DNA from 2 places in the Paenibacillus taichungensis genome. Region 1 is predicted to be linked to the other one. Evidence: riboswitches for the same ligand, from Rfam matches in the RefSeq annotation. Region 1 holds a riboswitch; the other holds the start of a gene.
What was found. A riboswitch is a leader RNA that binds a small molecule or an ion and turns the genes downstream of it on or off. The one in region 1 is predicted to bind FMN.

Region 1 (3,417 bases):
ATTGGTATGTCCAATGATAATGAAGCCTGCATCGCGCAAATGGGAAACGAAATTAGAATTCCGCTGCGCGCGATGCTCACTGAGAAGAAGAGAACCCGAGGTGAGAATTTCACCTTCCAGGGATTGAGAGATATCTTTCAATAACAAGGGCACGCCGGCAAAGGGCTGCTCTCCCGGACGAACTATACTCGCTTCCTGACGTGCACGTGTTTCATATGTACGAATGACTGCATTAAGCTGCGGGTTCACTTCTTCGAGGCGTGCATACGCCGCTTCCAGCAATTCGACAGGGGATATCTCCCGTGCGCGAACCAGTTCAGCCAAACCTATGGCATCGTAAGATGTATATGAAAATGATGAAGATGAAGACATGATGATCGTTCCTCTCTAAATTGACTTAATCTACTATTCCATAAGTCATCGTACCACCGGAATAGCGAAAAGACAAAAGGCACTGAACATCTCAAAGGATGTCCAGTGCCTTAATTGATTTGCTTTTATATAAAATTCAATTCGTACGAAGTTTTGGTGCACCGTCAGCCGGAGTCGCTGATCGTTCTTGCTGTTTGGAGATGGCGAATAGGGCAATCCAGATGAGGATGAAGCCCACCAGTTGCTCCCATGTAATTAATGTACGGAATGCAATCCAGTTTACCAGTACACCGGCCATCGGGAAGCTCAGTTCTGCAAGCGTTGCGACTGAGGCCTTGGTGGAAGAGAGCCCTTTGTAATATAAGAGAAGACTCAGTAAGCCTGGCAGTAAAGCCTGGCCCAGAATATTAAGTGCTACAGCCGCCTGTTCACCTGTAGCGGAAGGGAATGTCCAGGCAGCACCTTCGTTCCACGTCATAAAGATCAGTAGCGGCAAGGCTACGACAAAGCGCAGAGAGGTGACCGTTTCATAACGGGTTTGCCCCAGCATCAGCCGCCCCATAACCGTTGAACCGCCCCACAACGCAGCTGCACCCAGTGATAACAGGCTGCCTGCATGAACCCAATTGTCCCAGTTGCCAAGGGGAAGGGTAAATCCGAAAGTGAGCAGGTATGTTCCTGCAAGTGCAATGATAAACAGTCCACCGAAGCGGCGAGGCAATGTTTCTTTCAGCAGCAGCTTAGCCAGAACAATCGCAAATAGCGGCTGCATCTTTTGCAGTAACAAAACAGTGTTGGGATCGTTATGCGTAAGTGCCAGAGTGAACAATACCGTGGCGAGAGCAGATCCTCCCCAGGAGATAAATATCACGGCTATCCAGTGGCGTGCACGCAGGTTTTTCAAATCGGCCCGGAACTTCCACAAGACGGGAATTGCCACAAGGCTGACAATAATATGTTCCACCAGTACAATCTGAGTGGAGGTCATCGTTTTGAGCAAAATAATACGGAACAGTGGATCTACACCCCAAAGGGCGGCGCCGAGCACGACGAGCCAGAATCCGGTATTACTTCGTTCCTTGTGGTAAACTGTTGATGCAGATTGGGTCTTTTCCATATTCAGGACTCCTTCGTCAGAACACGGAATCTTCAGTTGGCAAAATCGACAAAAGCCCCCGTTTTGGTATACACCAAATAAACGGGGGCTCAATCATTAACATGTCGTACGAAAATAAGCCTTTCCGTAACGGCATGTCAATGTGTTGATCTTCTCTCATCCGGACTGTACCGTCGGCCTTGGAGTCACACCAAGTCAGTCGCTGAATCCCTACATCGGGTCAAACAGCGAGTCGCGGGCTGGTTCCGAAGAACATCACCGCCGGTTGGGAATTGCACCCTACCCCGAAGATCCTATTCAATTATATTGTGTTGAACAAGCTGTAACATTAATAAGTCCATCTTATTCCTGTAAGCGCTAGCAGTTCAAGTGTTTTTTTAGAATATGATATTCCAGCTTCCCTGTTGTCTGCGTAATAATACAATCTGCCCTGCATGATACGCATCGTGTAGTACCCAGCGAGCTAGTTCATGTGCCCATTTTTCATCCGTATCCATGTACGGAGCTTCAAGATCGGATTCTTCTAATGAAGAGAGCTGATCACGAAGCTGTCCGGCTAATTGTGTTGTGTTTTGCATAAGTGCACTCCAGCCAGTGGTATCGGAAGGGTCGCCGGGATCTCCAAAGGTGGATTCATTGTTTTCGGCAGGTGTACCGGAGGGTGTTTTGCCCTGAATACGACTCAACAAGCGATGATTATAGTAATACATATGGTTAACCAACTGCCAGATGCTTAATCCACCGGATGATGGAACCCAGGCTGCCTGTTCAGCAGTCAGTCCTTCGAGTGCCTTGGATAAAGGCACAATCCAGTTACATTGATCCCAGGTATCATCTTTCTGAATGAGCAATAGTTCTGTTGCTGTTGTAGTCATTGATTTTTCCTCCCTAAAATGAATTCATGGTAACTAGCTAAAGTGCTTAAATGTGGTTACAATTAATATAACCCAAACACGAATAATTGTAACTATCTTTTTAATTTTAGATGGTTACAATTTAGCGGAGGTACGTATGGATAGACTATGGACTGATTTTGTAAACAGTGATTACCATGACTGGCGTGGTGGAAATCGCTCAGAGGACAGGCTTGGCAAAGCCGAATGGCAGCAGGCATTCCTCAAACAATGGCAACTGAATGCATCTGTACCTGCTTCTTCTGAAGAAGAGGGAGTTTTGAGAAACTTCAGAAATGAATTGCAGGCTATTGCAACTGGTTTATCTGACGGAAATGCATTATCAAACAAAGACCAGGAATGGCTTAACGGCATAATGGAGGAAGGTCAAGTCATAAGAAGACTGAACGCTGGAGATGAGGGACTGAATCTTTCACTTATTCCTGTAGGAACTCAATGGCAGCAGGTCATGGCAGAGGTCGCAGCCGATTTTGCCATCACTGTAGTTGAAGGGGATGGGGGAAGAATTCGTATCTGTGACAATACGGATTGTCGTTGGATTTTCTATGACGATACACGTAGTAGAACCCAGAAATATTGTGATGACAAGATGTGTGGTAATCTGATGAAGGTTAGAAGGTTTCGGGCAAAACAGAAGAAGGATTAGCAGCAAGAGTAGGGTATATGCAAGGAAAGTGTGATTTATTGTACTTTGCAACAGACAGGAAATATTCAATAAGATTTGTATAAAACCAAAATTGAATCTTACTATCCACTTCTATATAATGGTTATATACTTAAAATATTTCAGCTAGTCATTTCATCAGAGATTAACATCCAGGATTCAAGCGTATATCCAACAAAAAATAATGATTGGAGATGTGTCTTGTGGGGACAAGTTATCTACTGAAAAATGGTTGTGTATTGTCTATGGATTCGTCGGTGGGTCAGTATAAACGGGCGGACGTTCTCATTGAGGATTCTCTTATTACTGCTATCCAGCCCGATCTGAGTTGTATTGAAGCGGAAGTGATA
Region 2 (3,417 bases), 1.1 Mb from region 1:
CCGACCTATACGCCGGATCTGACCGACTTCTTCCACCAAACCGGTAAACATGCTACCGCCTCCTTTATTTATTTCGTTATCGTTAATTCATTTATTCAGGCCAAACCGGAATTCCGCCAATGCTAATATTATCTCCAACTTGTTCAATTTCCAGCTGATGCAATTGAATTGCCTGACTCATGCGCTCTACACCCTCGAAGCGGAAACTGCCTGGTGTTTCGTATCCTCCAACAATTTTCGGAGCAATGAACATGAGCAGTCGATCTACCAACCGTGCTTCCAGCATGGCACCATTCAGAGTGCCCCCGCCTTCAAGCAGAATCGAACCAATTTCACGCTCACCAAGCTTGCTGAGTGCACTCAACAGATCAACACGTGGTCCTGGACCACAACGTATAATCTCCACCCCATAGGCTTCCAGCCGCTCAGCCGCTTCAGGGCTCGCCTCATCCGTTGTAAGCACCCAAGTTGGTGCAAGGCCATCCTTGACCATTTTGGCTCCTACAGGCAGACGCAGCTTGGAATCGACCACAATTCGTACCGGGCTAATCCCTTCCACTTGCAAGCGAGTCGTGAGTTCGGGATTGTCTGCAATGACCGTTTCCACACCAACCATAATCCCTTGATGGCGATGACGAAGCGCGTGAACAATCTCGCGAGCTGACTCGTTAGAGATCCATTTGCTGTCACCGCTACGCGTAGCGATTTTGCCATCCAGAGTAGAGGCCGTCTTCAAAGTTACAAAGGGGAGACCTGTTGTAATGTATTTGATGAATTTCTCGTTCATCCGTCTTCCGCGCTCACGCAGCACTCCAACTTCAACTTCGATCCCTTGTTGACGCAGCATGCTGATCCCTCTGCCGGAGACTTGCGGATTCGGATCTTCGCAGCATACGACGACACGTTTCACTTTCTCATGAATGAGACGTTCACTGCATGGTGGAGTCTTGCCATAATGGCTACAGGGTTCAAGCGTAACGTATACTGTACTGCCTTCAGCATCACTGCCCGCCATGTTCAGCGCATGAACCTCTGCATGACCCGTTCCCCGTTTGAGATGACTTCCGAGGCCCACGATACGTCCTTCTTTTACAACGACACAACCGACTACCGGATTGATTCCGGTCTGTCCTTGTGCCCGTTCTGCCATATCCAGTGCCAGCGCCATATAAAATTCATCATTAATCATTTCCAAGTCCGTTCACCCCACGGTTAAAATCTTAAGTTATAGACCTCCCTTCCAACAGAGAGGCATGTTCCATATCCAATAAAAAATCCCCGTCGAACAAACCGTTCGATGGGGATGATGAGAGACATGTGTCACCAGCAGTACTATTGATACATCGCCAACAACACATCGCCCAAAACTTCATTTCAGGCAAGTGAAAGCAGACACATACCTTAATGAACTTCAATTACAGGTAAAGAGCTTCTATGTGTGGCATATGTATGAAGATTTCCGGAAGTAACCGGATTTCTCCCTGCACAGGAAATGAATTCGTCAAAAACTGTACAGCAACACTCCTGCGGAATGCGGCCCCTAAAGACTGCACCCTCTCCTTCTCCCATCCAGACTATACTGTCGGTTCTGGAATTACACCAGATCAGCCATCTGCCACAGGCAGACGGGTCACGGACTTTGCATCAATGCTGGATAGATATCCTCACATACTGCATCACCGCCGGTAGGGAATTGCACCCTGCCCTGAAGGATTCGTTGCGTTATTAATTGGATGTTAGCACTTTAACGTCAAAAAATCAATTGTTTTTTGTTCCTTTTTGTCACATACTAACTTTTAATAAGCTTAAGTGTAAACAAAAACCGCTTCGCTAATTGCGAAACGGTTTACATACAGTTATTGATTAAGCTTCTACTACTTCAACAGTTTCCATTTTGTCGCGACCTTCGAAAGCGTCTACGAACTCCATACCTTTGGTTACTTTACCAAATACAGTATGTTGTCCATCCAAATGTGGTTGCGGTTGGTAGCAGATGTAGAACTGACTTCCGCCTGTGTTACGGCCTGCATGTGCCATAGCCAATGTTCCACGCTCATGTTTGTTCGGGTTGATTTCACAGTTGATTGTGTAACCTGGGCCGCCTGCACCGGAACCGTTAGGGCATCCGCCTTGAGCTACAAAGCCCGGAATAACACGGTGGAATACAAGACCATTGTAGAAACCGGAGTTAGCCAGTTTTTCAAAGTTTGCTACTGTGTTTGGAGCTTCTTGATCGAACAAATCGATTACAACTTCTCCGCCGTTTGCCATTTTGATTTTCGCTTGTTTCGCCATATGTAAATGACTCCTTTCGTATTGACCATCGTTAATGGTGCCAGAACGCATGACCCTGGGCCAAGCTTTATAGCACTTTTCTTAGTGTACACCGAAAATGGATTGATCGCAAAATAATCAGCAAGATTTTTTCAAAATCCGGCCCTCAAGATGCAAAAGAAGACAAAAAAGAGTGTCCTTTTTTGTCTTCTTCATATAGAACTCCGCTATTTGAACTTAAATTAACGGGTAACTGGCTGTTTTGCAATACGCTCAGGTACCAGATCATTCTGGATAATGTCCTGATACGTCTCACGGCGTACGACAACATCCCCTTGACCGTCTTTGACAAATACAACTGCCGGACGACGAATCCGGTTATAGTTGCTTGCCATGGAGTAGTTGTAAGCGCCTGTGCAAGCTACTGCGAGCAGATCGCCGCTTTGCACTTTGGGCAGGTCCAAATCCCAGATCAGCATATCACCGCTCTCACAACATTTACCAGCAACAGATACCGTTTCCTGAGCTGCCTCATTTGCACGGTTTGCCAATACAGCTTCATATTTGGACTCATACAGAGCTGGACGTGGATTGTCTGTCATTCCACCATCCACAGCTACGTATTTACGAACCCCTGGAATATCTTTGCTTGTTCCAACCGTGTAGAGTGTTGTTCCGGCTTCACCTACGATGCTGCGGCCTGGTTCAACCCAGATCTCAGGCACGGCATAGCCGATTTGAGCAAAATGATTTTTTACCGCATCCGTGATCGCTTTCACGTATTGTGAAACTTCAAGCGGTGTATCTCCATCAATATAGCGGATACCGAAGCCACCACCCAGATTAACCACTTTGAATGCTACGTTAAGACGCTCATACACAGCTGCTGCAAACTCAGCAACGCGTTGAACTGCCATTTGGAAACCTTCAACTTCGAAAATTTGTGATCCGATGTGTGAATGCACACCGAGTAAAACTAAGTTCGACTGTTTGGAAGCCAATTCAATGGCTTCAAATGCGGTTCCGTTTCCGATATCGAATCCAAATTTGGAATCCGTTTGTCCTGTCGAAATATATTCATGCGTATGCGCTTCAACACCAGGCGTCACACGCAGCAAAATGTTAACTTTGCGATTTTTGTCT

Region 2: it holds a riboswitch for FMN, as region 1 does, so the genes downstream of both, ribD (bifunctional diaminohydroxyphosphoribosylaminopyrimidine deaminase/5-amino-6-(5-phosphoribosylamino)uracil reductase RibD) here and ACR1R9_RS11860 (DMT family transporter) in region 1, are expected to answer to the same signal.

Annotation. Positions count from the first base shown of each region.
Region 1 covers NZ_CP194720.1:2,630,953-2,634,369, reverse strand. The annotation lists gene ACR1R9_RS11865 (amidase) at 1-372, opposite strand, end outside; gene ACR1R9_RS11860 (DMT family transporter) at 509-1,489, opposite strand; FMN riboswitch at 1,634-1,785, opposite strand; gene ACR1R9_RS11855 (DinB family protein) at 1,867-2,364, opposite strand; gene ACR1R9_RS11850 (CGNR zinc finger domain-containing protein) at 2,501-3,049, shown strand; gene ACR1R9_RS11845 (amidohydrolase family protein) at 3,271-3,417, shown strand, end outside.
Region 2 covers NZ_CP194720.1:1,481,000-1,484,416, reverse strand. The annotation lists gene ribE (riboflavin synthase) at 1-51, opposite strand, end outside; gene ribD (bifunctional diaminohydroxyphosphoribosylaminopyrimidine deaminase/5-amino-6-(5-phosphoribosylamino)uracil reductase RibD) at 92-1,195, opposite strand; FMN riboswitch at 1,554-1,717, opposite strand; gene ACR1R9_RS06830 (peptidylprolyl isomerase) at 1,864-2,295, opposite strand; gene lysA (diaminopimelate decarboxylase) at 2,517-3,417, opposite strand, start outside.